One region of the Kitasatospora sp. NBC_00315 genome, then DNA from elsewhere that is predicted to be linked to it. Evidence: riboswitches for the same ligand, from Rfam matches in the RefSeq annotation. Region 1 holds a riboswitch; each other region holds the start of a gene.
The links. A riboswitch is a leader RNA that binds a small molecule or an ion and turns the genes downstream of it on or off. The one in region 1 is predicted to bind cyclic di-AMP.
Positions count from the first base shown of each region.

Region 2: linked by a shared signal. The riboswitch ahead of OG823_RS06335 (glycosyl hydrolase family 28-related protein) and the one ahead of OG823_RS05000 (peptidoglycan DD-metalloendopeptidase family protein) in region 1 are both predicted to bind cyclic di-AMP.
Region 3: linked by a shared signal. The riboswitch ahead of OG823_RS25360 (NlpC/P60 family protein) and the one ahead of OG823_RS05000 (peptidoglycan DD-metalloendopeptidase family protein) in region 1 are both predicted to bind cyclic di-AMP.
Region 4: linked by a shared signal. The riboswitch ahead of OG823_RS05690 (transglycosylase family protein) and the one ahead of OG823_RS05000 (peptidoglycan DD-metalloendopeptidase family protein) in region 1 are both predicted to bind cyclic di-AMP.

Region 1 covers NZ_CP108025.1:1,181,830-1,189,512, reverse strand. The annotation lists gene purB (adenylosuccinate lyase) at 1-803, shown strand, start outside; gene OG823_RS05005 (MFS transporter) at 822-2,366, opposite strand; cyclic di-AMP (ydaO/yuaA leader) riboswitch at 2,670-2,848, shown strand; gene OG823_RS05000 (peptidoglycan DD-metalloendopeptidase family protein) at 2,852-3,904, shown strand; gene OG823_RS04995 (DHA2 family efflux MFS transporter permease subunit) at 4,098-6,134, opposite strand; gene OG823_RS04990 (hypothetical protein) at 6,440-6,640, shown strand; gene OG823_RS04985 (hypothetical protein) at 6,825-7,667, shown strand; gene OG823_RS04980 (hypothetical protein) at 7,672-7,683, shown strand, end outside.
Region 2 covers NZ_CP108025.1:1,513,699-1,521,381, forward strand. The annotation lists gene cobN (cobaltochelatase subunit CobN) at 1-629, shown strand, start outside; gene lnt (apolipoprotein N-acyltransferase) at 849-2,411, shown strand; gene OG823_RS06325 (VOC family protein) at 2,387-3,151, opposite strand; gene ribA (GTP cyclohydrolase II) at 3,382-4,017, shown strand; cyclic di-AMP (ydaO/yuaA leader) riboswitch at 4,137-4,305, shown strand; gene OG823_RS06335 (glycosyl hydrolase family 28-related protein) at 4,309-5,808, shown strand; gene OG823_RS06340 (GNAT family N-acetyltransferase) at 5,858-6,934, opposite strand; gene OG823_RS06345 (hypothetical protein) at 6,946-7,683, opposite strand, start outside.
Region 3 covers NZ_CP108025.1:6,080,598-6,088,280, reverse strand. The annotation lists gene OG823_RS25370 (hypothetical protein) at 1-791, opposite strand, end outside; gene OG823_RS25365 (NlpC/P60 family protein) at 863-1,918, opposite strand; gene OG823_RS25360 (NlpC/P60 family protein) at 2,158-3,267, opposite strand; cyclic di-AMP (ydaO/yuaA leader) riboswitch at 3,278-3,450, opposite strand; gene OG823_RS25355 (NlpC/P60 family protein) at 3,862-4,890, opposite strand; gene OG823_RS25350 (NYN domain-containing protein) at 5,145-6,473, opposite strand; gene OG823_RS25345 (hypothetical protein) at 6,878-7,141, opposite strand; gene OG823_RS25340 (rhomboid family intramembrane serine protease) at 7,372-7,683, shown strand, end outside.
Region 4 covers NZ_CP108025.1:1,355,443-1,363,125, forward strand. The annotation lists gene OG823_RS05680 (DUF397 domain-containing protein) at 1-49, opposite strand, end outside; gene OG823_RS05685 (sirohydrochlorin chelatase) at 566-1,471, shown strand; cyclic di-AMP (ydaO/yuaA leader) riboswitch at 2,311-2,471, shown strand; gene OG823_RS05690 (transglycosylase family protein) at 2,458-3,756, shown strand; gene OG823_RS05695 (class I SAM-dependent methyltransferase) at 3,914-4,774, opposite strand; gene OG823_RS05700 (hypothetical protein) at 5,060-5,260, shown strand; gene OG823_RS05705 (LacI family DNA-binding transcriptional regulator) at 5,337-6,365, opposite strand; gene OG823_RS05710 (glycoside hydrolase family 13 protein) at 6,391-7,683, opposite strand, start outside.

The DNA of each region.
Region 1 (7,683 bases):
GGCTCGCCGAGCTGGAGCAGCGGGTCGCGGGCCACCTCGGCTTCGACAACGTGCTGACCAGCGTCGGCCAGGTCTACCCCCGCTCGCTGGACTTCGAGGTGCTCTCCGCGCTGGTCCAGCTCTCCGCCGCGCCCTCCAGCCTGGCCAAGACCATCCGCCTGATGGCCGGCCACGAGCTGGTCACCGAGGGCTTCAAGGAGGGCCAGGTCGGCTCCTCCGCGATGCCGCACAAGATGAACACCCGCTCCTGCGAGCGCGTCAACGGCCTGGCCGTCATCCTGCGCGGCTACGCCTCGATGACCGCCGAGCTCGGCGGTGACCAGTGGAACGAGGGCGACGTCTCCTGCTCCGTGGTGCGCCGGGTCGCGCTGCCGGACGCCTTCTTCGCCTTCGACGGCCTGCTGGAGACCTTCCTGACCGTCCTCGACGAGTTCGGCGCCTTCCCCGCCGTGATCGAGGCCGAGCTCGACCGCTACCTGCCGTTCCTCGCCACCACCAAGGTGCTGATGGGCGCGGTACGGGCCGGGGTCGGCCGGGAGACCGGCCACGAGATCATCAAGGAGCACGCCGTCGCCTCCGCGCTGGCGATGCGCGCCGGCGCCCGCGAGAACGAGCTGCTGGACCGCCTGGCCGCCGACGAGCGGATGCCGCTCGACCGCGCCGGGCTGGACGCGCTGCTCGCCGACCGGCTCTCCTTCACGGGGGCGGCCGGGGCGCAGGTCGCCGAGGTCGTCCGCCGGGTCGAGGCCGTCGCGGCCGCGCACCAGGAGGCCGCCAAGTACGCCCCCGGTGACATTCTCTGACGTTGGGTCAGACTCCGCTCAGGGTCCCGTCGCCGTTCCGGTGGCGGGACCCTGGGGCGTTGAGGGGCGCCGCGCCGGCTTCTCGTGGCCGGGGTCGATCGGCGGTCCGGTGGTTCCGCAGGTCCAGGCGCAGTCCGGCTCGGCGACCGGGTGGTCCTGCGGGGCCAGCACGTTGCCGCGGACGGTGGCCAGCGCCACCAGGCCCCCGGTGACCAGGAGCCCGGCGCAGATCGCCATCGCGCTGCGGAAGGCCGAGTCCACCGCGGCGGGCACCTGATACGCCTCGCCGCTCAGGCCGACGAGGGCCGGCAGCGCCGCCACCGCGAGCAGTCCGGCCGCGCGGGCGGCGGCGTTGTTGACGCCGCTGGCGATGCCGGCCCGGCGCACGTCGACCGCCGCCAGCACGGTCGCGGTGAGCGGCGCCACCAGCAGGACCATCCCGCAGCCCATGACGGTGGTGGCGGGCAGCACGTCCGTCCAGTACGAGGCGCCGGCGCCGATCCGCAGCATCAGCAGGACGCCCGCGGCGCAGATCATCGGACCGGCGACGAGCGGCAGCCGGGGGCCGATCCGTTTGCCCAGCCGCCCGGCCCGCGAGGAGAGCGCCAGCATCAGCACGGTGATCGGCAGCAGCGCGAGGCCGGAGGTCAGCGGTGTGAAACCGGAGACCGTCTGCAGCTGGACCACCAGGAGGAAGAACACCCCGCTGAAGGCGGCGTACACGCAGAGCGTGACCAGGTTCACCGAGGTGAACAGGCGCGAGGCGAACAGCTCCGGCGGGAGCATCGGGGCCGCGCGCCGGCGTTCGGTGACCACGAACGCGGCGCCGAGCAGCAGTCCGGCCGCGCCGGAGATCCAGACGGCGGGGGAGAGGCCCTCGCCCGCGGCCGTCAGCGCGTAGGTCACCCCGCCGAGGGCGAGCGCGGCGAGGACGGCGCCGAGCACGTCGAAACCGCCGGTGGCGCTCTCGTCCCGGCTCTCCGGGACGTGCCGCAGGGACACGGCCAGCACCACGGCGGCGAGCGGGACGTTGAGCAGGAAGATCCACCGCCAGCCGGGCCCGTCCACCAGCCAGCCGCCGAGGAAGGGGCCGACCGCCGCCGACACCCCGCCCAGCCCGGACCAGAGCCCGACCGCCGCCGAGCGGTCGTCGGGCCGGAAGACCGCCTGGAGCATGGCGAGGGAGCCGGGGGTGAGCAGGGCTCCGCCGATGCCCTGCAGGCCGCGCGCGGCGATCAGCACACCGACGTTCGGTGCCAGCGCGCACAGCGCCGAGGCCGCGGCGAACCAGGCGACGCCGATGAGGAAGACCCGGCGCCGTCCGTAGCGGTCGCCGAGTGCCCCGCCGAGCAGGATCAGCCCGGCGAGGCTCAGCAGATAGGCGTTGAGCGTCCACTGCAGGGCGGCGAGCGAGGCGCCGAGATCGGCGCCGATCCGGGGGAGTGCGACGTTGACGACGGTGCCGTCGAGCATCGCCATGCTGGAGCCCAGGACGGTCGCCAGCACCACCCAGCGCCCTTGTGCGGTGCCGAGTGCCAGGGTGCCCGCGCCGTCGGTTCTCACGGCTCGATCCTGCGCTTCCGGGGCCCGCGTGACAAGGGTCACCAGCGGCGCGTCCGGGTGGTGGCCGAGCGTGTCCGGCCACCGACGCAGGGCCGAGAAAGTGACCGCAGGGCGGTGGATCAGTAGCGCAGTGCAATTGGATTGTGCACGTACTGCACAGTCGATCATTCGGAGAGTCACTGAATTTCCTGGGATTCCCGTGAAATTCCGGTGCCAAACGTGATCGGGATTGATTTGCCCGGGCCGATGGGCTTTGCTTCAGCGACCGCCCGGCCAATGTCCGGGTGGGCCCACCGGGTGGAACGCCTAGTCCTGCCGCTGCCCGGGGGCTTCGAACGAACTCTGCACGGCAGGAGTGGGGGACCCACAGGTAAGTCGCCGGCCCGGGATTCCGGGACGGCTCGGGGTGAAGCCGCGCTTGCGGCCGGGCAACTCCAGCCCGAACCCGACAGCTCACCTCGCAGGCGTCGGAGAGGAAATACCCCATGCCCGCACAGGCAAACAACCGTGTCAGCCGTCTCGCCCGCATCGGCATCGCCACCGGCGTGACCGGCGCCGTCTTCGCCCTCCCCCTGGTGACCGCCGTCAGCGCCCAGGCCCACGAGGTGCCGGCCGCCAAGTCCCAGCAGAAGTCGGCCACCTGGACCGGTGCCACCAGCACCGACGCCGTCGCCGTCGCCGCGAAGACCGCCGCCCCGGCCGCCGCTCCGGCCGCTGCCGCGGCTCCGGCCGCCGCCGTCGAGGTGAGCTACAAGGTCATCGGCGGGGACACCCTGTCGAAGATCGCCGCCGCCCAGAACGTCACCGGCGGGTGGCACGCCCTGTACGACAGCAACCGCCAGGTCATCGGGTCCAACCCGAACCTGATCTTCCCCGGCCAGAAGCTGGTCGTCGGCAGCAAGGCCGCCGCCGCCCAGGCCCCGGCCGCCGCGGCCCCCAAGGTCTCGCAGGACTCCGCGCCGGCCGCGAAGCCCGCCCCGAGCGCCAAGGCCGCCCCGAGCGCCAAGGCCACCCCGGCCCCGGCTCCGAAGGTGACGCAGGCTCCGAAGGCCACCCAGGCCCCGAAGCCCGCCGCCGCCGCGCCGACCACCACCGCTGCCGCCCCCAAGGCCGCCGTGACCAGCAACTCCTCCGGCTACACCGCCCCGGTGGCCAACCCGCACCTGGGTACCGCCTACGGCGTGCCCGGCTCCATGTGGGCCAGCGGCCACCACACCGGCGCCGACTTCGTCGCCTCCACCGGCACCCCGCTGAAGGCCGTCGCGGCCGGGACCGTGGTCAAGGCCGGCCCCGGCGGCGCCTACGGCAACGAGGTCGAGATCAAGCTCGCCGACGGCAAGTACGCCCAGTACGCGCACCTGTCCTCGATCGGCGTCAAGATCGGCCAGACCGTGACCGTCGGTCAGCAGATCGGCCTCTCCGGTGCGACCGGCAACGTGACCGGCCCGCACCTGCACTTCGAGATCCGCACCGGCTCGGAGTACGGCTCGGACATCGACCCGATCGCGTACCTGCGCGCGCACGGCGTCAGCATCTGACACCCGGTCCGGCCCCTCGGGCCGTACCACCGCGGTAACGCATGACACCGGTCGGGCCGGCAGCGAACGCTCATCGCTGCGGGCCCGACCAGTCGGCGTTTCCGGGGCACCCGCCGTCCATCGGTCACCCTCGGCGCCCGGCCCCTCGACGCCCCGGCCGGGGCGAAGGCGCCCGGCCTCGGGCGGCCGGTTCTCAGGCGGGCACCCGTTCGTCGTGCTGGTCGTCCTCGAAGAGGCGGGCCGCGATGGATTCGACGGCGCGGTCCAGACGGGCGCGGTCGGTGGGGTCGGTGACGTCCCAGTCGTCCAGGTGGTGGTCGAGCCAGCGCCGCCAGGCCTCGGCCAACCGGTCGACCTCGCGCTGACCCGCCGGCGTGAGGGTGAGCCGGTCGCCGTCGCTCTCGGCGTACCCGGCGCCCAGGGTCCGTTCGGCGGCGGGCCGCAGCACCTCCTCGGGCATGTGGTGCGCCGCCGCGATCGCGCTCAGCACGGCGCCGCCCTGCAGGCGGGTGCGCCAGTAGATCTGACCGAGCATCCACGCCTGCTCCGGCGCGGCCGCGCTGCCGGAGTCGGCCAGCAGGCGCCGACCGACCTCGGGGCGGCCCTTGGTCCGGCGCAGCACGTTGGCCAGTGCCCGCTCCAGCTGCTTGTCCGCGTCCGCGCTGTCGGGCGCCCCGAAGCCCTCGCCCATGTCCGAGGCGCCGGCCCGGGCGCTGTCGCGCAGGGGGACCTCCTTGAGGAACCAGGCGACCACGAAGCCGACCAGGGCGACCGGCACCACCCACTGGAAGACGTAGTTGATGGTGTCGGCGTACGCGTCGATGAACGGCAGCGCCTGCGCCTCGGGCAGCGCGCGCAGACCCGCGGGGCTCTGGACCGCCTCCGGCGGGACCCCCGGCGACTGGGCGAAGGCCTGCTCCAGGTTGGGCCCGAGCCGGTTGTTGAACAGGGTGCCGAAGACGGCCGTGCCGAACGAGCTGCCGAGCGTACGGAAGAAGGTCACGCCCGAGGTCGCGGTGCCCAGTTCGTGGTAGGGGACGGTGTTCTGGACGGCGATGGTGAGGACCTGCATCGCCAGGCCGATGCCGAGCCCCAGGATGAACATGTAGAGGGACTCCAGCCACGTCCCGGTCGAGCGGTCCATCGTCGACATCAGATAGAGGCCGACCGCCATCACGGCGGTGCCGAGGATCGGGAAGATCCGGTACCGGCCGGTGCGGCTCACCACGATCCCGGACACCATCGAGGTGCCGAGCAGACCGACCACCATCGGCAGCGTCCGCACACCCGAACCGGTCGCCGACACGCCGTCGACGAACTGAAGGTACGTCGGCAGGTACGTCATCGCACCGAGCATCGCGAAGCCGACGATGAAGCTGAGGATCGAGCAGACCGTGAAGACGGAGTTGCGGAACAGGTGCATCGGCAGCATCGGCTCCGGCGCCCGCAGCTCGACCAGGACGAACGCGGTGAGCAGCACGATCGACCCCACGAACAGGCCGATGATCACCGCGGAGTTCCAGGCGTACTCGTTGCCGCCCCACTCCAGCCCGAGCACCAGGCCGCAGGCGCCGAGCGCGACCAGCACGATGCCGAGATAGTCGATCACCGGCCGGACGGTCGCCCGGACCGAGGGGATCGAGCGGGCCGCCATCACGATCATCACGGCCGCGATCGGGATGTTCACGTAGAAGCACCAGCGCCAGGACGCGTGGTCGGTGAACAGTCCGCCGAGCGTGGGGCCGACCACGGTGGTGACGCCGAACACCGCGCCCAGTGCCCCCTGGTACTTGCCGCGTTCGCGCAGAGGGATCACGTCGGCGATCAGCGCCATCGCGGTCACCATCAGCCCGCCGCCGCCGACGCCCTGCACCGCCCGGCCGATGATCAGCACCGTCATGCCGTTGGCCGCGCCGGACACCACCGACCCGGCGATGAAGACGACCGCGCTCAGCTGGAAGACGATCTTGCGGCCGAACAGGTCGCCGAACTTGCCGACCAGGACGGTCGCGACCGTCTCGGCGAGCAGGTAGGCCGTCACCACCCAGGCCATGTGGCCGCCGCCGCCGAGATCCGCGACGATCGTCGGCAGCGCGGTGGAGACGATCGTCTGGTCGAGGGCCGCCATCAGCATGCCCAGCACGATGGTCAGGAAGACGACGTTGGTCTGGCGGCGGCTGAGGGCGGCCGGCGCGGGCGGCGCTGCCTCGGTCACGGCGGTGTCGGACATCTGCCGGGCCTCCGGAGCTGGGTGCGGGTCCACCAAGCCTCCGCGCGCCGCGCCCGCCCCGCCACCGCTGGCGGCATCCGGGTACCCGGTCGGCCCGGCGGCCGGCCGGGAGGTCGGGAGGCTGTCGGGAGGCGACCGGCGTCGGCCGGGGCGGGGGACTCCGGCCGGCCCTCGGTATCGTGGCCCTGCTCACGGTCGGTCATGTCACTGGCATGTCATTCAGATGTTACGGGCGAGTACAAAAGTGACGTATCGTCAGTCCGTTGCCCGTACCGACCGAGCGCAGGAGAAGTGGGGGTGGGCAGGTGAGCGGCACCGTCCGGATGGAACGCGACGTCGTCCAGGGGGCGGCCGGTCGGATCCGTGGCCCGCTCGGCGAACCGGAGGGGCCGACCGCCCGGCTGTGCGCCATCCGGGAGCAGGGCGTCGGCCGGCAGCGGGACCACGACCGGCCGCAGGCCGAACCGGCGCCGCACCCGGCCGCCGGAAGCCGGCCCCTCGTCTGAGGCGTCCGGGCCCCGCCGTCTCCCGCCCGGTCGCCGTGTCGCGCGCACGGCCGCCGCTCCTGCCCGGTCCCTGGTGACCGTACCGGCGCCGCCCGGCGGCAACCGAACCGCAGGGCTCCTCCGGAGCCGCCCGAAGTCAGCCGGTCCCCGGACCGGGATCCGATCACGTCGATGTGGAAACGCCATGGATGAGGAAGTAGGCGCCGAGCTGCGCGCCACCGATGCGACGCCCGCCCAGGAGCGGTTGCGGGCCGTGACCACCGAGCGCATGCCGGTTGAGCCCCGGCTCGCGACGCTCGCCGAACCGGTCGCGATGACGCCCGGGCAGATGGCGACGGCCACGGAGCCGATGATCGTGGAGCCCAGGAGTGCGGAGCCGACGACGGCGGCGCGGGTGGCCGCCGAGCCGCTGGCCGCCGAGCGGGTGGGCACGGTGGCGGCCCGACAGGGCGTCAGTGCGGTGGAGCCGACCGCGGCGACGCGCATCCAGGGCGTCACGGCCGGGGAGACCACCCATGAGCGGCCGGCGACCCCCGACACCACTGGGTCCGGCGGCGGGGGTTCGGCCGGCACCGGTTTCAAGGTCAGCCCCGAGCAGTACCAGGCGGCCATCGCCCCCATCCACGCGGCCTCCGACCGCATCGCGGCGCTGCACGCCTCCCTGAGCGGGTTCCTGGCCGGCATGCAGGCCTCCGCGCCCTGGGGTGACGACGACTCGGGGAAGAAGTTCGCCGAGGGCGACAAGGGCTACCTGAAGTACAGCGAGGACACCCTCAAGGGCCTCAAGGGGCTGCCCGGCGGACTGCAGTACATCGCGGACGGACTCAAGGCGATGGTGGACGGCTACGAAGGCGCCGAGACGGCCTTCACCAGCAGCCTGAGCGACCAGGAGGAGGAACTCCTGGCCACCCAGGGCACCTACCGTTCACCGAACCTCGAAGCGGAGTCCGGCGTGACGGCACCCGTGCTCCCCAGCGCCACCCTGCGCGGAATCGCGCTGACCCCCCGCACCCCCGGAAGGCACTGAACCGATGGCAGTCGAG
Region 2 (7,683 bases), 330 kb from region 1:
AGGTCTACACGGTCTGGGGCGGCTACGCCTACGGCCGCGACCTCGGGGGCCGCCCGGCCCGCGAGGAGATGGAGACCGCGTACAAGCGGATCACCGTGGCCGCGAAGAACACCGACACCCGCGAGCACGACATCGCGGACTCGGACGACTACTTCCAGTACCACGGCGGCATGGTGGCCACCGTCCGGGCGCTCACCGGCAAGGCACCGACCGCGTACATCGGCGACTCGACCCGCCCGGAGAGCGTCCGCACCCGGACGCTGACCGAGGAGGCGGCCCGGGTCTTCCGCGCCCGGGTGGTGAACCCGCGCTGGATCGAGGCGATGCGCCGGCACGGTTACAAGGGCGCCTTCGAGATGGCGGCGACCGTCGACTACCTCTTCGGCTACGACGCCACCACCGGCGTCGTCGCCGACTGGATGTACGAGAAGCTCACCCAGGAGTACGTGCTCGATCCCACCAACCGCGAGTTCCTGGCGGGCGCCAACCCCTGGGCCCTGCACGGGATCAGCGAGCGGCTGCTGGAGGCGGCCGGCCGGGGGCTGTGGGCCGAGCCCGACCCGGAACTGATCGAGCAGCTGCAGGCCGCGTTCCTGGAGTCCGAGGGCGACCTGGAGGGCGAGGGCTGACCTCCGCTCCCACCCGGCTCCGCCGCCCCGACCCGCCGTGGTCGGGGCGGCGGCGTCGTTGCGGGTCCGCACGGCGTCGCGCTCGGTACGGGGCAGGACCGTGACCGGAGCCCCGAGCCCCGAGCAGGAGCGGGCCGAGGACCGCGGAGCCGTCGCCGGATCCGCCGGAACCGGCCACGCGATCTGGTGACATGCACCCGGGGAGCGGACAATCGGAGGATGTCGCTCCGAACAGCTCTGACCCAGCCGGCCCGTTACGCCTCACTGGTGGCCGGCGCCGTTCCGGTGCTGTGCTTCCCCGCCGCCGGGCTCGGCGCGCTGGCCTGGGTCTGTCTGGTGCCCGGGCTGCTGCTGATGCAGCGCGCGCCCGGCGCGCGGGAGGCGGCCGTCCGGGGCTGGTGGTTCGGCGCCGGCTTCATCCTCACCGCGATGTACTGGCTCATCCCCTCGATCGGTCCCGCACTGCCGGTGCTGGCGCTGCTGTTCGGCGCGCTCCAGTCCGCGGTCGGCCTCGCGGTGTGGCTGCTGCTGCGCCCACCGGTGACGGCCCGGCGGGCGCTGGCCGCGCTGGTGGTCGTGCCCTGCGTCTGGGTCACCGCCGAGTTCGCCCGTTCCTGGCACGCGCTCGGCGGCCCCTGGGCCCTGCTCGGCGCCACCCAGTGGCAGCACCCCGCCGTGCTCGCACTGGCCTCGGCCGGCGGGGTCTGGCTGGTCAGCGCCGCCGTGGTGGCGGCCAACACGGCGGTGGTGGTGGTGCTGTGCGCCCGGGTGTGGCCGGTGCGCGCGCTGGCGGCCGGCGCCGGAGCCCTGGTCGTGCTGACCGGCCCGCTGCTGTTCGCCCTGCGCACGCCACCGGCCCGGGACGGCCACGCGACGGTCGCGCTGGTCCAGCCGGGCATCGTGCAGGACGCCGGGCAACGCCTGGACGCGAGCGCCCGGGCCACCGAGTCACTGGCGGGCCGGCCGCTCGACCTGGTGGTCTGGGGTGAGAGCAGCACCACCGCCGACCTGGACCGCGACGGCGCCACGATGGCCCGGCTGCGCGCGCTCTCGGCCACGACCGGCGCCCCGCTACTGGCCGGCGAGGACGCCCGCAAGGCCGACGGCAGGATCTCCAAGGACGCCGTGCTGATCGGACCGGCGGGCATCGAGGACCGCTACCGCAAGATCCGGCTCGTCCCGTTCGGCGAGTACATCCCGCTGCGGCCGCTGCTCGGCTGGATCGCCGGCGTCAGCCGGGCGGCCGGCGAGAACCGCGCGTCCGGCAGCGCCTTCCACGTGCTGGAGCCGACGGGCGCGGACGGCCGGCCGCTGACCTTCGGCGCGCTGATCTGCTTCGAGTCGGCGTTCCCCGACATGTCCCGGGCGGCCGCCGACCAGGGGGCCCGGATGCTGGTCTACCAGTCGGCGACCTCCACCTTCCAGCACACCTGGGCCCCGGAACAGCACGTCTCGCTCGGCGCGCTGCGGGCCGCCGAGACCGGCCGCCCGGTCGTCCAGGCCTCGCTGACCGGGGTCTCGGCCGCCTTCGACGCGCAGGGCCGCGAGATCGCCCGGCTCGGCACCGACCGCACCGGGGCCCTGACCGTACGGCTGGCGACGGCCGCGCCGGGGAGCCGGACCTGGTACGACCGGGTCGGCGACGTCGTCCCGACGGCGGCGCTCGCGGTGACGGCGGGGGCCGGGGTGCTCGCACTGCGCGCCGGGCGCGGGCGCCGGCGCCCGGGCGGGAGCACCGCCGGCGCCACCGGCGCGGATCAGCCCTCGGTGCCGGCCAGGTAGATCCCGAAGACCGCGCCCTGCGGGTCGCGCAGGACCGCGATCCGCGGGCCGTCCGGCACCGAGGTCGGTGCCATCAGCACCTCGGCCCCGAGCGCGCCGGCCCGGCTCGCGGTGAGGTCGACGTCCGCGACGGCGAAGTACGGCAGCCAGTGCGGCGGCAGCTGCGGCGGGAACTGCTCGCCCATCGCCAGCATCCCGCCGAAGTCGGCGCCGTCGATGCCCCACTGGGTGTACGACTCGCCCGCGCTCACCGTCCAGCCGAAGACCTCGGGGTAGAAGACCCTGGCCCCTTCGACGTCCCGGGTGAGCAGTTCGGCCCAGCCGAGCGCACCCGGGTCGTTGAAGACGCCCGCGCCGGAGAACGTCCGGGCCTGCCAGAGCGCGAACACCGCGCCGGCCGGGTCGGCGACCACCGCGAACCGGCCGACGTCGAGCACCTCCATGGGCTCCATCAGCACCCGGCCGCCGGCCCCGGTGATCCTCGCGACGGTGGCGTCGGCGTCCCGGGTGGCGAAGGAGACCGTCCAGGCGGTCTGCTGCTCCGGGCCGTAGAGCGGGCTGAGCCCGGCCGCCGGGGCGTCGCCCAGGTGCATCACGGTGTAGCCGCCGGCCTCGGGGCGCGGGTCGGTCTCCGCGCGCCAGCCGAAGAGTTCGCCGTAGAAGGCCTTGGCGGCGGCCGGGTCCGAGGTGGCGACCTCGGCCCAGCTGGGCGCCCCGACGGTCACGCTGGTGATCTTCATCCGTGCTGTCCCTTCCGGTGCTGCCGGGAGACCGGCATGCCTTCCCACAGCATGCGGCGGCGCCACCGCGGCGGCCCGGGCCTGATCGGCCGAACGGGGCGCGGCGGCGGAGAAAGGGGAGTTGTTCAAATTGGAACTACAGGGTACGGTCGGCCTTCTCACCGGTTCGGCCAACATCCTGCCCAGCGGTTCGATTCCGTCCCGTCCACCACAGCCCCGGAGGCCTCGGCATGCCGCAGTACGAAACCGCCACCGTGCGCTCAAGCGTGCGCATCCCGTTGACCTTCCCGGACGGCTACCGCGCCGACGCCCAGGTCTTCACCTTCCACGGCCTGGCCGACGGCGCCGAGCACCTGGCGCTCGCCCTCGGCGAGGTACGCGGCACCCCGCTGGTGCGACTGCACTCCGAGTGCCTCACCGGTGACGTGTTCGGCTCCGACCGCTGCGACTGCGGCCCGCAGCTGCGCGAGTCGGTCGAGCGGATCAGCACGGCCGGCGGCTACCTGCTCTACCTCCGTCAGGAGGGCCGCGGCATCGGCCTCTACAACAAGCTGGACGCCTACGCCCTTCAGGACTCGGGCCTGGACACCTACCAGGCCAACACCGCGCTCGGTCTGCCCGAGGACGGGCGCGACTACACCGCCGCCGCGCAGATGCTCAGCGCGCTCGGCGCCACCCGGGTCCAGCTGCTCAGCAACAACCCGGACAAGGCCGGCCAGCTGGCCGACCTGGGCATCGAGGTCGCCGAGCGGGTGCCCACCGGAGTGCACCTCTCCGACAGCAACGTCCACTACCTGCGCACCAAGGCGGGCGGCACCGCTCTCACCCTCGGCCACGGCATCGAGCTGCTCCCGGTCGGCGCCTGAGCGGGAGCGCGCGTGTGACCCGCGGCACAGCGACTTGTGATGTTCCGGCAAAGTTGTCTAGCCTTCGGGCGTCCGCTGGAGCGGACACGCACCCGGTACGCCTAGTCCCGTCCACCGGATAGCGGTCTTCCGAGCATCGGACGGGAGCGGGGGAACCAGGTAAGTCGTCGTACCCGCTCCGCATCCGTGCGGTCGTGGGCACGACTTGGGGTGAAGCCGCACCACAGGCGGCCGGGCTACCTCACGGTCCGAATCCGACAGCTCACCTCGTAGGCGTCGCGAGGTTCTGTCATGCCCATGATTTCCAAGCCCGGGTTGGCCGCGATCACCGCGGCCGGCCTGTTCATCCTGCCCCTGGTCGGCACCACCGGCGCCCAGGCGTACGGCGCCGCCTGGTGGAAGCGACCCGCCCCCAGGCCCACGCCCACCGCGTCCCCCACGCCGACGCCCGCTCCCACGGCCGCGCCGAGCGCGACCCCGACGCCGACACCCACGCCGGCCCCGAAGCCCACGGCCACTCCCACGGCCACCCCCACGGCGACGGCCGCACCGACCGCGACGACGAGCCCGACCCCCTCGGCCGGCGCCTCCGGCACGCCGACGGCCACGGCGACAGCGACGGCGACCGCATCGCCCACCGCCTCGCCCACCGCCTCGCCGAGCGCCTCGCCCGCCGTCGGGGCCTCCGGCATCGGCTGCCCGTACACCGGCGCCACCGCCACCGCCGTCCGCGACGCCTCCAAGGCGCCGTACAACGCGGTCGGCAACGGCTCCACGGACAGCTACACCGCCATCCAGAAGGCCATCGACGACGCGTCCGCCGCCGGGGGCGGCGTCGTCACCCTGCCCGCGGGCACCTTCCTGACCAACGGGCACCTCCAGCTGAAGAGCAACGTGGCGCTCAAGGGTGCGGGCTCCGGCGCGACCACCCTCAAGGCGGGCCCGTCCTTCCTGAAGACCTCCGGCCCCGACGGCGGCTACCCGGTGGTGACCACGCACGGCGCGAGCAACGTGACGATCGCCGACCTGAAGGCCGATCAGAGCGGTGACGTGCTGGATCAGTTCAACCTGTCCGGCCGGCTCGCGGCCTACCTGATCGACGTGCGCAACTCCACCAACGCCGTGGTGAGCGGGGTGGCCACGACCAACCCGGCCTCGTACTCCATCGCCGCGGTCGGCAGCACCCGGTTCTGCGTCCAGCACAGCAGCACCCAGGTCACCACGACCGGCAAGTACGACCAGCTGGACGGCATCCACGTGCTGTCCTCCACCTTCGGGTACGTGCTCGGCAACACCGTCGACCAGCGGTTCAACGGCAACACCGACGGCGACGACGGCCTCGTCGCGCACACCATGACCAGCGCCCCGACCCACGACGTCACCTACGCGGACAACACCGTGCGCGGTGGCAACAACGGCAACGGCATGCAGTTGGCCGCGGGCAACGGCGACATCTACAACATCACCATCCGCAACAACGAGTTCTGGGGCTCCACCGAGGGCATCCGGACGGGCTGGTACGACAACCAGACCGGACGGGTGCACGACGTGGTCGTCGGTGGGTCGGCGGCCGCCGGCAACACGATCCGCGACCTCGTGCCCGGCACCGGCGCGAAGGGCTCCTTCCCGTCCGGCGGCAAGGCGATCTGGTACTTCGCCGCGCCCTCCGTGGCCTCGAACGTCCCCAGCGCCATGACGGTGACGTACAACACGACGTGCCACGCGGGCACCCCGCCCATGTCGGTCGTCTCCGGTGGCAACAACGTGGTCTCCGACAACAAGACCTGCTGATCTCCGGCGGGCGGGGCGCACCGGCGCCCCGCCCGCCCCTGCACGGGGGTCAGTGCGCGGTGCGCCGCTCGACCAGGCCCACCGCGCCCAGTGCCAACCGCCGCAGCCCGGGGTTCGCGCTCACCACCGCTTTGGTCCGGTCGAGCGAGGCCACCTGCCAGCGCCGCAGCGCCGGCAGGGCCGTGCCGCGCTCCACCCGGCCCTGCGCCACCATGACGTCGCCGGTCTTCAGTGACTCCTTGTACCGGTCGTGCCCCTTGCCGAGGTCGATCCGCCGCAGCCCCAGGCCGGCGGCGGCCTCCAGCAGGTGGAGATAGAGCAGCAGCCCCGGGGAGTGGCGCGCCAGCGCGGCGTCGTAGACCGGCAGCCAGGACGAGAGCAGATGCCGGGCGCGCAGCGAGTAGAGCATCGAGACGGGCCGGCCGCCCGCGTACAGCACCGACAGGACGCCGGCGCAGCCCTCGGCCCGTGAGTCGGCCAGCTCCCGGACCACCGACAGCAGCCCCGGCTGGGCGAAGACGTCCCGGCGGCCCTTGGCCAGGCACTGCGCCGTCTTCCAGGCGGCCAGCGTCCGCAGCATCGCGGGATCGCGCTCGTCGAAGACGAAGCGCAGCGGGCCGGTCTCCCGCTCCAGCCGGGCCCCCTTGCCCCGCACCCGGTGGAGGAGCTTCGCCGAGTGCCCGCCGAGCCGGGCGGCGTACGCCTGGTAGCCGTCGCCGACGTCGATGACGGGAGAGGCCGCGCGGTGCACTCCGTTGGCCTCGAAGGCCGTCTGGCCGGCGACGAGGTGGTCGAACTCCCAGACCCTGAGCCCGCAGTCCGCCAGCAGCGAGACCGGGTCCCAGTCCAGTCCGCGGCGGTGCACCAGCCCCTGGCAGTCGCAGAACCCGGCTCCGATCGGCTTGCCGATCCCGAGGGCGCGGCGCTCGAACGGGAAGTAGGCGGCCGGCCCGGAGCCGTCGCAGAGCACCGCCACCCGTGCGGCCGGGCGCCGCCGTCCGACGGCGAGCGCGAACTCCGGCGAGAGGAAGGGACTCGTCAGGGAGTCGTCGCGGAGCTGCATCTGCCGCCAGCCCGCCAGTTCGGCGGCGGTGAGTTCGTCGGGACGGACGGTCGTGGTCGTCATGTCGGTCACCTTCATGGGTGCGCCCCGCCCAGCCGGGCGGCGAGCGCGGCGTAGTCGCCGAGCGAGGCGCCCGGCGTCGCGTGGTGGTGGAGGTCGGCGTCGAAGGCCCACATCAGCCCCCGCAGGCCGCAGGACGACAGCTGGCGCGCCACCGCGTCCATGGTCCCGGGGTGGTAGGCGCTCACCTGGGGGCCCGCGCTCTCCCCGGCGAGGGCGAATCCGCTGCGGTCCGCGACGGCCGCCACCCACCGCACGGAGGACCATGTGCCGGCCTCGGCGGCGGAGGCGCTCGCCACGTCCACCAGCCGGTCCGTGCTCGCGCAGCCGTTGTCCGCGGGAGCGCCGGAGCCGTCGACGACGGAGGTGGCGACGATCCGCACCCCCGGGCCCGGCCGGACGAGCGGGACGGTCCGCTGGAACGCCACGCCCAGGCCCATCCAGCGGGGCTCGACCGTGCCGTCGAGGAGCCGGTCGACGGCGGCGCGGTACTCCCAGGGGCGGATGCCGGTCCCGGGCACGAGCACGTCGAGGTGGCCGCGGAAGTGCCGCGCGCCGTAGAGGTCGATCTGCCAGTTCACCGCGCCGGCGAGGGCTGCGAGGTACCAGCGGGCCCAGGTGTCGGCGTCCTGCGCGGTGAACGGCCGCCCGTCGTGGGCCGCCTCGCCGGGTCGCCAGCCGGGGAACGGGTTGGCGGGCACGCCGGCCGGCCGGGCGCCGTCCCCCGCCGGGGCCTGGGCGCCCGGGTCGAA
Region 3 (7,683 bases), 4.9 Mb from region 1:
ACCTGCCGGCCGAGCTCACTGAGCCGCTGGTACGCCTCGGGGTTGATCAGCACCCGGTCCGCCGGGGTGCCGGCCGGCGCGCCGGCCGCGGCGCTGGTGACCGCCGCCATGCCGGCCCAGTCGGCCGGCGGGACGTCCAGCAGCCGGGCGAAGCCGTCCTCGGTGGCGGGGACCTCCAGCAGCAGCCGGCCGGCCCAGCCGGTGCCCCAGGCCGCGCTGACCGCCGCCACCGCGCGGTCGGCGACCGGCACCAGGGCGGCCGGCGCGGTGGCGGCGCCGGCCGTGCCGAGCACCAGGCAGTGCGTGCCCGCGGCGGCCTCCACCGTGCCGAGGTCCCACAGCGGTACGGCGCCGCCGGCCGCCTCCTCCCGCTCGACCCGCCAGGGCCGGGCCCCGCGCGGCCCCGCCCCGCGTATCAGGGTGATCCGGCGGGAGAACAGCGCCGGATGGTCGTCGTACCCCTCGACGCGCACCGCGAGGACGGCGTCGACGACCGGCCGTCTGTCCGGGCCGGGAGCGGCGCGGGTGGGCGTGCGGTACTCCAGGGCGGCCAGCGGGACGGCTGCGATCCTGGCCACCGGCTCCGACCCCTCGGCCCCGGCGGTGGCGCCGCCGACCGGGAGGGCCGCGGCGTCGTGCGTCCGCAGCGCCCCGGCGCGCGCGGCCAGCAGGGCGGCCACCTCACCGGGCGTCGGCGCCTGCGCCGCCCGGGGCACGGGCGTGGCCGGGGGGAGCGAGAGCTGGGTCAGCGCGCCGGCCGCGAGCAGCAGCGCGCCGCGCCGGGACAGCACGGGGCGACCCGCCCCGGGTTCCTCACGGGGCGGGTCGCCGATCGCGTCCGCCGGATCCGGCCGGGTGCGGCTCAGAGCCGGACCACCTCCGCGACGGGCATCGCGTTGACGCTCTCGTACCGCACCCGGGCGCCGGGGTAGGGCGCGTGCACGACGACTCCCCCGCCGGCGTACATGCCGACGTGGTGCATGTCCCTGTAGAAGATCACCAGGTCTCCCGGTTGCGCTTCGGCGAGGCTCACCCGCCGGCCGGCCGAGGCCTGCCCCTGCGAGGTCCGCGGCAGGGTCACTCCGGCCTGCCGCCAGCTCCAGTACATCAGACCGGAGCAGTCGAACGCGCCGGGCCCGGTCGCCCCGAAGACGTACGGGGAGCCGATCTTGGCGACGGCCGCGGCGAGCGCGGCGGCCGCGCGCTCGGAGGCGGGCGGGGCGGTGCCGAGGTCGAGCCGGTCGGTGCCCCGGGTGACGCGCTGCTCGGCCTCCCGGGCGTCCTGCGCCACGAACCTCGCCCGCCCGCCGACCCCGAGACCGTTGAGCAGCCGCTGGGCCTGCGCCAGCCGCTGCTGGATCTGCTGCTTGTTGTCGGCCAGCGCCCGGCGGGCCTCCTCCAGCTCCGCGAGCTTGGCACCGGTCTCCGCGCGCCGCTGGTCCAGTCTGCGCTGGTGGTCGGCCACCTCGCGCAGGGCGTCGCTCTGCCGCTCGGCGGCCTGGTCCAGGCTGCTCACCCGGGAGAGGTAGCCGGCCGGGTCGGAGGCCAGCATCAGCTGGGCGGTCGGCGCGATGCCACCGGCCCGGTACTGGGCGCCCGCGACCACAGCGAGGTCGCCGCGGAGCCGGTTGAGCTCGTCCTGCCCGAGCGCCACCTGCTGCTGGAGCGCGCCGGTCTCGGCGATCAGCCTGCGCTGGTACTCCTGGGCCGCGTTGTACTTCTCCGAGGCCTGCTCGGCCTCGCCGTAGAGCTGGTCGACCTGGGCCTTGACATCGTTGCGGTCGGGCGGCCCACCGGGGGCACCCGGGTTGGCGAAGGCGCTGCCGCCGGCCGTCACGCCGAGCGCGGTACTGGCGGCGGCGGTGAGCACCAGCGCGCGGACCAGTGTGTGCACACCTGGCAGTTGGTGACGGTGCATCGCCATACGGCGCGGCTCCATTCCTGCGGCCCGGCCACCGCCGCCGCCCGGGCTGGGCGGCCGTCCGTGCGGGGGCCAGGTGGCAGACGTTAGCGAGTCAGCGCGACCGAGTCCAAACCCCTCTCAACACGAATATTTGACCCCTAATCGGACATCCACTCGGCTCCCCGGAAAGCCGCAGGCCCGGCCCCCCGGGGATCGGGGGCCGGGCCTGTCGGTACCGCCGCTTCGGCGGGAGGTCAGATGCGCACGATGGCCGCGATCGGCATCACCGTGGCGGACTCGTAGCGGACCACCGCGCCCGTGTGCGGGGCGTGGATGATCTGGCCGCCGCCCACGTAGAGGCCCACGTGGGTCATGCCGCTGTAGTAGATGATCAGGTCGCCGGGCTGCGCGTTGGCGATGTTGGTGCCGATCCGGGTGCCGGCCGAGGCCTGCGCCTGCGAGGTGCGCGGCAGCGTGACGCCCGCCTGGGCGTAGGCCCAGCCGGTCAGACCCGAGCAGTCGAAGGAGCTCGGGCCGGTGGCGCCGTAGACGTACGGCGAACCGAGCTTGCTCTCGGCGGCCGCGATGGCGGCGGCGGCACGGCCACTGGCCGGGACGGAGGAGGCCGGCGCGGAGCCGGTGGAGGCGCTGAGCGAGCTGCGGCCGCTGTCGCGCGAGGCGCGGTCGGTGTTGGCCTTGGCGGCGTCGGCCTGCGCCTTGGCGTCCGCGGCGGACTTGGCCTCGGCGGCGCGCAGGGCCTGGCGCTCCTGCTCGGTCAGCGTGTTGAGCAGTTCGGTGGCCTTGGCCAGCTTGCCCTGGACCTCGTCCTTGCTGGCCTTGAGCTGCTGGGTGGTGGAGTCCAGCTCGGCGAGCTTGCCCTGCGCCTCGGACTTGTCCTGGTCGAGCTTGCGCTGCTGAGCCTGGAGCTCCTTGAGCGCGCTGCTCTGCGAGTCGCCGACCTGGTTGAGCGAACCGGCCTGGGTCAGGAAGTTGTCCGGGCTGCTGGAGAGCATCAGCTGGACGGTGGGCGAGATGCCGCCGTTGCGGTACTGCTCCGCCGCGATCTCGGCCAGACCGCCCTGCAGGTCGGTGACCTGGGACTGCTGACGGGCCACCCTGTCCTGCAGGTCACCGACCTGCTTCTGCAGCTCCTGCTGCTTGGCCTGCGCACCGTTGAACTGCTCGGTGGCGACCTCGGCCTGCTCGTTGAGCTGGTCGACCTGCTCCTTGACCTGGTCCTTGGTCGGCGCGGGGTCGGCGTGGGCGCCGGACTGCGCGGAGAGGGCCACGGCGGCGGCGGCAGCAGCGGTCATGATCGACACGCGGGCACGGCCGGCAGGCTTGGGACGACGATGGGACGCCACGAAGGCGGACTCCTTCTTCCTACGTCCGCCTACCGGGTGAGCTGACGGGTTCGGGCTGGAAGACATGCCCTACGACGCCTCACCGGCCGCACGCGGCCGACCTGGCGCCGATTCACCCCGAGGAACATGGTTCCCCGGCTCCGTTCCACAGCACCCCCACAGGGGCTTCCCCGTGAGCAGTTGACTGCCCGGCTGTTTCGCGGACTCGGCGGTAACCCCCGCCGCCACCCGGACTGGGTGATCGACTGTGCGGTGGTTCGAGGCATGACCCTAGTAACGAAACCGTGATCCGTTCAAATCGTTGTAGGAAAAAAGTTGGAATGACGGCCGAGTTCGGTGGCACATATGACCATCCGTGACCGGAATCCCACGGAGGGCTGATTGTTTTTCATCAGCTGGTCACACGGAGCGCCGGCCGGGGGTGTTCCAGATCACAGAACGATTTCCCCGGGTTCGGGCGTGTTGGATGTGGCGAACGGTCAGCAAATGTCCGTTATGCGGGCGTTGTCCGCTCGCCGCGACCGAGGGCGGCCGGCCCGCAGGGGCCGAGCGGGAGAGGCCCGGGGCGCCCGGCACCGGGCGCCTCCCGGTGCGTCAGACCCGGCGGATGGTGTTGATCGGCATGGCGTCCGCCTTCATCACCTTCACCACGTCACCGGTGTGCGGTGCGTGCACGACCAGCCCGTTGCCGATGTACATCGCCACGTGGTGCCGGTCGCTGCCGTAGACGATCAGGTCGCCGGGCTGGGCGTCCGCGAGCGAGGGGACCCGGGCGCCGACGTTGCCCTGCTCCTGGGAGGTACGCGGCAGCGAGACCCCGGCCTGGCCGTAGGCCCACACCATCAGGCCCGAGCAGTCGAAGGTGCTGGGGCCGGTGGCGCCCCAGACGTACGGCGACCCCTGCTTGCTCATCGCCTTGGCGACCGCGACACCGGCGTAGCCGGCGGCCTGCGGGAGCGCGGAGAGGTCGACCCGGACGGAGTCGCGCGAGGCGCGGCCGTCCCCCTGGGTGATCGAGGCCCGGTCGGAGGCGCTGAGCTGGCTCAGCAGCGCGTTCGCCTCCTGGAGCTTCTTGTTGACGTCCGCCTTGGCCTGGTTCAGGTCCTTGGTGGTCTCGTCCAGCGAGGCGAGGACGGCGGCGGCCTCGATCTTCTGCTGGTCCAGGCGGCGCTGCTGGTCCTGGAGGCCCTTGAGCGCGTCCGCCTGGCTGGAGGTGGCCTGCTGGACGCTGGCCGCCTGCTCCAGGTAGCCGGAGGGGTCGGAGGTGAGCATCAGCTGGACGGAGGGGTCGATGCCCCCGGTGCGGTACTGCTCGCCGGCCACCTCGGCCAGACCGGCCTGAAGGTGGGTCATCTGGTCCTGGCCACGCGCGACCTGGTCCTGCAGCTGGTCCGCCTGCTTGCGCAGCTGGTCGGCCCGCTCCTTGGCGCCGTTGTACCGCTCCGCCGCCTGCTCCTGCTCCGTGTTGAGCTGGTCGACCTGCGCCTTGACGTCCTCTTTCTTGGGCGCCGGCGCGGCGTGGGCACTCATCTGGGCGGAGAGGGCGACCGCGGTCGCCGCCGCAGCGGTGAGCACGGAGACCCGTGCGCGGCTCGGCTGCTTAGGACGGCGGTGGGAGGCCAAAAGACCCGCTCCTTCTTTCTGCGGACTCACCCGAACGAGTGAGTATCCGGAAATAGGTTTGACGCCAGACCCTAGTGAAGATCAGAGCTTTCCGCCACTCCCACGGGACCATGAACCTGGAGCTCCGGCGGGGATTTCACGTGACCCACACACCCGCGTCACCAAGCCGCTGACCAGCTGTCACTCCGGGCGCCCCCGCCCGCCCCCGCCGGGCCCGCGCACCGGCCCCGCGACGGTCCGAGGGGCCGGACGTCTCAGGACCGCGCCAGCCGGTTGAGCAGCAGAATCGACGCCACCGGCCGGGCCCCCGCGTCGCGCACCCCGTCGGCCACCTCGCGGTCGGTGGAGACCACCACCACCGGACGCCCCTGCGGCTCCGCCCGCACCAGGCGGCGGATCAGCTCGTCCGCGGTCTCCCCGGTACGGCTGAACCGCACCCGGACCCCGCGCGGCGGCGCCAGGATCACCGGGACGTCCAGGTCCTGGCCGTCGAAGACACAGGTGACCTCCGCCTGGGTGCGCTGCGCCAGCATCGCCAGGCCGCCGAGCAGCCGGATCCGCTGCTGCTCCAGCGGCAGGGTCGGATAGCCGGTCTTGGTCACGTTGTAGCCGTCCACCAGCAGATGTACCTGCGGGATCGCCAGCAACTGGTCCAGCAGCGCCGGATCGTCCTCCGCCAGCGCCCGCCGGGCCACGTCGTGCGGCGAGGCCGAGGCCGGCTGCACCGCCTCGACCAGGTCGGCCGGATGGATCTGGGCGACCGGCAGCGCCAGCTCCCGCTGCAGCCCCTGGGCCGACTGGAGCACGGTGTCCAGCAGCAGCCGCAGCCGCATGTCCTCCACGCTGCGGCCCTCGCGCGCGGAGCGGCGGCCCTGCTCCACCGCGGTCTCCAGCTCCGAGATCCGGTGCCGCAGCCGGCGCGCCTCGCTCTCGGCGGCGCTGCGCTCCGCGGCGGCGGCGGCCCGGACCGCCTCCAGCTCGGCGGCCAGCTTCCGCGCCTCGGCCTGGGCCCTTCGGGTGTCGCTCTCCAGCGAGCGCGCCTTCTTGCGCAGCGACTCGGCCTCCCTGCGCACGCCCTCCGACTCGGCCCGGCGGCGGTCCAGGTCGGCCCGCGCGGCGGCCCGCGCCTCGGCCAGCTCCGCCTGGAGCTTCTCGTTCAGCCGGGTGGCCTCGGCGACCGCGCCCTCGGCGCCGGCCCGTTCGGCCTGCTCGCCGGCCTGCGCGACCAGCCGCGACCAACCGGGCGGGCGCAGCAGGTAGGCGGCGGTGGCGACGTCCATCGGGTCGGCCGCGCCCGGTACGCTGCCCGCCTCCAGCGCGGAGACCAGGTCGGGCTGGCCCAGGCGCAACCGGTCCGCTATCCGCACCCGGAAGGCAGGCTCCGCCTCCAGGGCCGCGGCCAGCGCGGTGGCGGCGTACTTGGCCCGGCGGGCCGGGGTGAACTTGGCGTACTGACGCAGCGACAGCGGCAGCTCGCCGACGGGCAGGCCGCCCAGCGCGTCGGCGGCGATTCCGACCACCCGGCGGCGGACGCCCTCGGGCAGCGGACGGTCGAGCTGCTCGGGTGCACGGCCCTCGGGCACCGGCCCGGCGGCGTCCGGCCCGCCCGGCTCGTCACCGGTGGCACGGCCGCCCGGCTCGTGGCCGTCCCGCTCGTGGCCGTCCCGCTCGGCAGCGGTGCCCGCGGCAGCGTGGCCGGTGCCCGTCGTGGCATCGCCGCGGGCGCCGGCCGGGGCGGCCCCGTCCGCGTCCGGGGGGCTCGTGTCCACAGCGGGCGGCTGCCCCTGCGACTCGGCGGGCTCCCTCGCTGCGTCCACCACGTCCTCGGCTCCGATCCTCTCGCGCGGGGTGCTCACGGCCGGCTGCCGCTGCCCCGAAACTCACCGCTCTCTGCAATTGTCCCGTCTACCGTGCCCCACACCGCGCCGCGCCACACTCCCCCGGGCCCGGCGGCGCCCCGGCCGGGCGCCGCCGGCCAGGCCGCGGGTCAGGCCTGCGCGCCGCCGGCCTCGGCGCTCTCGGCACCCGGCCGGTCCACCAGTTCGATCTGGTCCACCGCGTTGCACCAGCGGCAGCGCACCGACTCGACCGTCTCGGCCAGCACCTCGGTCTCCTCGACCTTGGACTCGCCCGCCAGATCGAAGTGCAGGTACTCGACGACCCTCGCGGAACGGGTGACGTCGAAGCGGGTCAGGTTGCCGCACAGCGTGCAGCGCCAGCGGGTCTCTGCGGTCAGGGCGGGGACGGTCATCGGGGGGTCCTCTCGGCTGTTCCCTGTCTGGGCGGGAGGCGCTCCCCCCGGTGTCCCGGCGTCGACGGCGGGAGGCGGGGAATGCCCGCCCCAAGCCTATTGCCTGGGTCCCGCGCACCGGCCACCGGTCCTGATCTCTCTCCGTGGAGCACCGGTGGCGCTCCGCCGCCGTCACCCGCACGCAGTACGCCGCGGTGTCGCCGGGGCCGGGCCGAGGAATGCTCCGGGGCATGGCGATCCCGGTCCTGGACCACACCGGCGCGCAGGACGGCGGCCCCGCCGTGCCCGTGCCCGCCGTCACCTATGCCCTGATCGCCCTCAACGTGCTGGTCTTCCTGCTGGGCCCGGCCGCCGGGCTGAACCCGCTGTACGGCACCGGCCCGGCCCGGGTCTGCGCCGAACAGCGGTACGAGCAGCGCTGGGGGGCGATTCCGGCCGAACTGCTCGACCACCGGCCGCTGACCGCCGACCGGATCGAGCAGCCGCAGGGCGGGGCCGGCTGCCCGCCCGCTCCCACCCCCGGCAAGACGCCGGCCCTCTCC
Region 4 (7,683 bases), 170 kb from region 1:
CCACTCCGTCGAGGTCCGCAGCCGCCATGCCGTTGTACGTGTGGTGCATTGAAGTCTCCCGAAATAACCGGAGTGGTCGTCCAGCTCGGCGTACGGCCCGAAGGCCGCGATCGACCGGCCCGGCTCCCCTGCCGGCCCGGCACCCGCCTCACTTTGACGTGATGATAGCTCCAGTGCACGTGCATCAGCACGGGACGGTGCAGGTGCACGAGGAACGCCGGATGTCGGTGCAACCGCCGGGCATGTCGATCGATTGACGGTACGTAAGCGGACAAACTTGACCGAATCCAGACCCGCGCCATAACCGCCCGTAGGCGCACCCCCGCATAATGTTGATCTTCGGCTGCCGGGAGTCGTGTCCCCGTGACCCACAGTCAGTCGCCGGAATGTGTGTGATACATGTCACTTCGCACCGCGATCCCCCCGAAGGCTGTGAGGGCATCGGGGAGCAGACGTGAATACGTGGCACGGTTTGTCACTCTCTGACCGATATGACGTCATGCGGGCTGTCCGATATCGGTAGCCGACTGCGACTCTGCCCGGCCGATGTCCTACGATCTCCGCCATGAGCACCGCAGCCATCCCGGGCGCGCCACTGCCCGTCCGCACTCCAGGCTCCCGTGCGCGGGGGCGCCATCGTCGACCCGAGCGCCCCGAGATCCCGGTCGGTTCCCCGCCCCTGGTGCTGGCCGTGCCGGCAGCCGAAGGGCCCGAGTCGCGCCCCGTGGTCGACGAACTCCTCTCGATCGTCCGCAGTGAGCAGTCCGGCGTCGAGGCCGCCGCCGCCTACCTGCCGAACGCGTCCGGCGAGGCCACCGGCCCCGGCGTGGGCGACCTGATCGGCCAGGCCCTCGCCGCCGGTCTCCCCGCACCCATCGTGGTGCCGCTGCTGCCCGGCCCGCACGGCTTCCTCGCCGGCCTGCACCGCCTGGCCGCGGAGCGGGGCGCCACCGTCACCGACGTGCTCGGTCCGCACCCGCTGCTGGCCGAGGCCGTCCACGTACGGCTGTCCGAGGCCGGGCTCGCCCGTGCCGACCGGGCCCGGCTGTTCGCCATCACCACCGCGGCGGACGGCGTGGTCCTCACCACCGTCGGCGGCGAGGAGGCCGCAGCCGCGGCCGAGATCACCGGCGTGCTGCTGGCCGCGCGGCTCGCCGTGCCGGTCGTCGCCGCCGCGCTCGACGTCCCCGGCTCGGTGGCCGCGGCCGTCGACCACCTGCGCGCCACCGGCTCGCAGCGGCCCGCGCTGGCCCCGCTGGTGATCGGGCCGGAGGCCGACACCGAGCTGCTCGCCACGGCCGCCGAGGAGACCGGCTGCCCGAGCGCCGCGCCGCTCGGCGCCTACCCGACGGTCGGCCAGCTGATCGCCTCCACGTACCTGTCCGCCCTGGAGGTCGCACTGACCGAGGCGGAGCAGGCCCGGGAGCAGGAGCCCGAGCACGACCGGGCCGACGAGCAGGTCGCGGAGTAGCACGACTCCGTACGAAGCACACCGCGCGACAGGGCCCCGGAGCTGCTCCGGGGCCCTGTCGCGTCGGCGGCTCGGGCCCCGGCCGGCAGCCGGAGCGAACGCCCTTCCGCGCCCCCTGGCCCTGGGGCCCCGGGCCCGCCCACTGCGGCCCCCGCTCCGCCCCGTCCCCGTGCCACGGATCCGCGGGCCCGGGCCCGCCGGGCTCGCGCCGCACGCCCGGCCACGCGGCAGCGCCGGACGACCGCCCGGGACGCGCGCGCGGCACTCCGGTGACCGGGCTCCGGTGACCGGGGCTCCAGTGACCGGGGCTCAACTCGGCCACGACGACGGCATGTGATGCCCTTTGGCACTTTATGTCCCTGATGTCCGATGGGCGGTCGACCCGCCCCCCGTCGACGATCACCATGTCGGCGACCGCAGGCCGGGAGCACCTCGGTGCGATCCGACACCGAACGCCCCGAAGTGTCCGGTAAGGCCGCTTCATCCAGGTCTGTCGCGTTGTACCAGATTGCGCCGCAGGGCCCTTGGTCCCGAAAGCCGACTCGCACCGCTCCGGTTGCGGGCCTTCGCGGCCCGTGGTTCCGTACCCTCCCACCGGCCGGCCGGCGCACCCCCGGGGCTCCCTGAAGGGTCGGCAGATCCCGCCGAGGGCAAGGACTTTGCCCGAAACGGGCGTTATGTGATCATGATGGATCCGGACCCGCGCAGTTCGTGAAGGCTGCGTGAGGAGCGTCACACATGTTTGCAGTTTGAACTTAAGTCTGCTTAACGTGCTCCCCGTTCGTGGTCACACGAACCCAGTTCATCCGCAACGCCGAGGCCTGCCGTCGGATGCGCTGGCAGCGCGAACACCGCACCACGGCAGGCGCGGGGGACCCAGGTAAGCCGCCCCGGACCGGTCCAGCACCGGTTCAGGGCTAGGGGTGAAGCCGTGCTCAGCACGGCCGGGCAACTCCAGCCCGAATCCGACAGCTCACCTCGCAGGCGTGGGAGAGGAACACGTCTTCATGCTGACCACCAACGGCACCCGCATGTCCGGCCGCACCCGTCGTCTGATCGCCGCTGTCGGCGTCGCCGGCGTCGGTCTCACGATCCCCTGCCTCACCGCCGGCTCGGCGAACGCCGCCTCGGTCGCCACCTGGGACAAGGTCGCGCAGTGCGAGAGCAGCGGCGACTGGAGCATCAACACCGGTAACGGCTTCTACGGCGGCCTCCAGTTCACCTCCAGCACCTGGGCCGAGTTCGGCGGCACCGCCTTCGCGTCCCAGGCCAACCTGGCCACCAAGGACCAGCAGATCGCGATCGCCGAGAAGGTGCTCGCCTCCCAGGGCCCCGGCGCCTGGCCGGTCTGCTCCGTCCAGGCGGGCCTGACCGCCGGTGGCGCACCCGCCGCCGTCGACACCGGCGCCCCGGCCACCACCACGCCGGCCGCCCCGGCGACCCAGGCCCCGGCCGCCTCGACTCCGGCCGCGTCCGACGGCTCCACCTCCGACAGCTCCTCCTCCACCGGCTCCGCGTCGGGCAACTCCTGGTCGGGCGACAAGTCCTGGTCGCAGAAGAGCGGCTCGGGCGACAGCACCCGCACCTACACCGTGATCGCCGGCGACTGGCTCTCCTCCATCGCCGACAAGAACCACGTCCAGGGTGGCTGGGAGCGTCTGTACGAGCTCAACAAGTCCGTCCTGACCAACGGCGCCGACACCATCTACCCGGGCCAGCACCTGGCCCTCGGCGGTGCCGGCACGGCCACCAAGAGCTCGGCCACCGACACCTCGGGCAAGAAGTTCGACTGGTTCAACCGCTCGAAGTCGACCGACTCGTCCGCCGCGAAGACCACCACGGCCCCCGCGGCCTCCTCGTCGGCCACCGACACGGCCACCACCGCCACCACCGCCTCCACCACGACCACCACGCAGGCCGCCACCGGCAGCATGGCCGCCGCGGTCTCCTTCGCGGAGTCCAAGGTCGGCCAGGCGTACATCTACGGTGGCACCGGCAACGGCGGCTGGGACTGCTCCGGCCTGACCCAGGCGGCGTTCCGCGCGGCCGGCATCTCCATCCCGCGGGTGGCCGCCGACCAGGCCGCCGCCACCACCCACGTCTCGCTGGACAACCTGCAGCCGGGCGACCTGCTGTTCTGGTCCAACAACGGCAGCGACTCGGGCGTCTACCACGTCGCGATCTACACCGGCAACGGCAGCTACGTCGAGGCCGCCAACCCCAGCGCCGGTGTCCGCACCATGACCGTCGCCAACTGGGCGCCGGACTTCGCGGGCCGGATCTGATCCGGTAGCACCACGCGCGACAGCACGGCACGTACGCCGCCGCCCCTGGGAGGAGCCCACCGCTCCTCCCAGGGGCGGCGGCGTCGCCGTACCCGCAGGAACGACGGACGGTCGAAGGCCGGCCCCCGTCAACCGCGGGGGCCGGCCTTCGAGATGCTCAGTGCGCCGCGCGCACCGCCGAGACCAGTCCGCCGGCGCCCTCGTCCTGCTGCGACGGGCCGAGCACCGGGCGCCCGTAGGCCGCGGCACGCTCACGCAGGGTGAAGGTCTCCGCCTCCCAGCCCAGGCCGTCCAGCCAGCCGACCGGGTCCTGCGGCATCTCCCAGACCCACATCGACGCCGCCGAGCCCGGAGCGGCGTCCCTGCGGAAGCGTTCGACCACACCGCGCGAACCCAGGGTCAGGCCCATCCTGCTGCCTGCGGCGGACAGCGCACCGACCCGTTCGAGCAGTGACTGCACAGCGTCCTCGGGCAGATAGATCAGCAGCCCCTCGGCGATCCACACCGTCGGCTGCGCCGGATCGTGCCCGGCCGCGGCCAGGGCGCCGGGCCAGTCCTCGCGCAGGTCGACCGGTACGGTGATCCGCTCGCAGCGCGGAACGGCCCGCTCCTGACGCAGCACCGTGGCCTTGAAGCCCAGCGGTTCGGCCGTGTCCACCTCGAACAGCGTCGTCCCCGCAGGCCAGTCCATCCGGAAGGCCCGGCTGTCCATCCCGGCTCCGAGCAGCACCACCTGGCGGACGCCGGACGCGACCGCCCGGTCCAGCAGGTCGTCCAGGAACTTCGTCCGGATGACGATCGAGAAGGCCACACCGAGCCGGCGGCGCCGGGCCGCCTCGTCCGCGTCCGGGGGCCGCGGGGCACCGGGGCCGATCCCGCCGGCCGTGGCGAAGGCGAGCGCCAGCGGGTCCCGGAACAGCGGCTGCTCGCGTGCCGTCTCCATCGCCCTCACCCGGGCCACGCCCACGGCCGTGGCCCACACCCCGGACGGCTCGACCCGTCCCTCCGCATCAGTCATGCGTTCAGCCTAGGCCGCCGGGGCGCCGCACCGGCGCGGTGGGAATCAGCGCTCCGGGGGCCGGCTCCGACCCGGTGGCGACGACGTCGGCCCGCGCCGGCCCCCACCGGCGGTGCACCAGGGACGCGGCCCGTTTCGCTCGTGGTCCGGCCCCACCCCGACCGGGCCGGAGCAGCGGACGCGGCGGCCGGTCGCAGCACGCCGCCGGTGCGGGATCGGCCGACGGCGTGGTGCGATCGGCCGCCGACGGGCATGCTGGCGTTCCGCATCCGAGGAGGAGTCGCCATGGCCAAGGTCACCGTCACACTGGACGCCGATCTCGCGATCGAGGTGATGCTGCTCGCCGGGGTCAGGAGCCCGCAGGACGCGGTCGAACTGATCGTCCGTGACTACCTCGCCAGGGGTCACCGCACCGAGGCCCGGACCGGCGAGGCCGGCGACGGCTCACGCGTCACCCAGGACCGGCCCATCGTCCAGGAGGGCTGATCCCGGCGCTGAACGCGGCAGGCCCCCGGGAGAGCGTCGAGGACGCTCTCCCGGGGGCCTGCCGTACGTGGGCGGGCTACTCGCCGCGGTTCGGCCTGGCGCCGGTGGAGCCGCGCATCACCAGCTCCGGCTGGAACATGAACTCACCGCGCTGGGCGGCGTTCCCGCCGACCTCCTCCAGCAGGGCGTCGACGGCCGCGGTGGCCATCGCCTCGACCGGCTGGCGGATGGTGGTCAGCGGCGGCTCGGTGAAGGCGATCAGCGGCGAGTCGTCGAAGCCGACCACCGAGACGTCCTGCGGCACCGCGAGGCCCCGCTGGCGGACGGCCCGGATCGCGCCGAGCGCCATCATGTCGCTGCCGCAGACGATCGCGGTGCAGCCCTTGTCCAGCAGCGCGCCGGCCGCGGCGTGGCCGCCCTCCACGCTGAAGAGCGTGTGGTGGATCAGCCCCTCGGCCTCCTCCTGGGTCATCCCGAGGACGTCCTTCAGGGCCGCCGTGAAGCCCTCGATCTTGCGCAGCACCGGGACGAACCGGCGCTGGCCGACGGCCAGGCCGATCCGCTCGTGGCCCAGCTCGGCGAGGTGCTGGACCGCCATCCACATCGCGGCCCGGTCGTCCGGCGAGATGAACGGCGCGGTGATCTTCTCGCTGTAGCCGTTGATCAGCACGAACGGCACCTGCCGGCCGGTCAGCTTGGCGTACCGGTCGTGGTCCGCCGTGGAGTCCGCGTGCAGACCGGAGACGAAGACGATGCCGGCCACGCCGCGCTCGACCAGCATCTCCACGAGTTCGTCCTCGGTGGAGCCGCCGGGGGTCTGGGTGCAGAGCACCGGGGTGAACCCGTGCCGGCTGAGCACCTGCTCGATCACCTGCGCGAGCGCGGGGAAGATCGGGTTGCTCAGCTCGGGCGTGATCAGCCCGATCAGACCCGCGCTGCGCTGTCGCAGCCGGGTCGGCCGTTCGTAGCCGAGGACGTCCAGCGCGGCCAGCACGGTCTGCCGTGTGGTCGCGGAAACGCCCGCTTTGCCGTTGAGGACGCGGCTGACGGTCGCTTCGCTGACCCCCGCCTGCGCCGCGATGTCCGAGAGTCGCGCCGTAGTCACGATCCCAGAGCCTATTGCAACCACGTCACACCGCCCACCAGATGGTGCTGTCCGCCGCCAGAACGACCTCGTTCTCCAGCACGACAGCCTCGGCCGAGGAGAGCAGGATACGGCCGGGAGCCGCGATCCGGACCGGCTCGGAGCCGGTGTTCGCGGTGCAGACGAAGGAGCCGGCGGCGCTGTCGCGGCGGAAGGCGAGCACGCCCTCGGGCGCGTCCAGCCAGGTCAGCTCGGTTCCGGCGCCCAGCGCCGGGTGCTCGCGGCGCACGGCGAGGGCGCTGCGGTAGAGCTCCAGCGTGGAGGTCGGGTCGCCGGTCTGGGCCTCGACGGAGAGCTGGGCCCACTCGGCGGGCTGCGGCAGCCAGCTCGGACCGCCGGCCTCCGGGCCGAAGCCGTACGGCGCCTCGCTGCCCGACCACGGGATCGGGACGCGGCAGCCGTCGCGGAAGCCGTCCTGGCCGGCCTGCCGGAAGAAGGACGGGTCCTGGCGGACCTCGTCCGGCAGGTCGGTGACGTCCGGCAGGCCGAGCTCCTCGCCCTGGTAGACGTACGCCGAGCCGGGCAGGGCGAGCATCAGCAGGCTGGCGGCGCGGGCGCGGCGCAGGCCGAGCACGCGGTCGCCCGCGGTACGGATCTGGGTGCCGCCGGGCGGGTTGGCGAAGCGGGTGGCGTGCCGGGTGACGTCGTGGTTGGAGAGCACCCAGGTGGCCGGGGCGTCGACCGGGCGCATGGCGTCCAGCGAGACGTCGACGACCTCGCGCAGGGCCGCGGCGTCCCAGTGGGTACCGAGGTACTGGAAGTTGAAGGCCTGGTGCAGTTCGTCCGGGCGGACGTAGTTGGCGGTGCGCTGGACGGTCGGGGTCCACGCCTCGGCGACGCCGATCCGCTCGCCCGGGTACTCGTCGAGGATCTTGCGCCAGACGCGGTAGATCTCGTGCACGCCGTCCTGGTCGAAGAACGGCATGACGTCGTTGCCGAGCAGCTTGAGCTGGTCGTGCGAGCCCAGGTTCGGCAGGCCGGGTGCCTTGACCATGCCGTGGGCGACGTCGATCCGGAACCCGTCCACGCCCATGTCCAGCCAGAACCGCAGGATCGAGCGGAACTCGTCGGCGACGGCCTCGTTGTCCCAGTTGAAGTCGGGCTGCTCCGGGGCGAACAGGTGCAGGTACCAGTCACCGGGCGTGCCGTCCGGGTTGGTGGTCCGGGTCCAGGCCGGGCCGCCGAAGATGGACTCCCAGTCGTTGGGCGGCAGTTCGCCGCTCTCACCCTGGCCGGGCTTGAAGTGGTAGCGCTCGCGCAGGGCCGAGCCGGGCCCCTC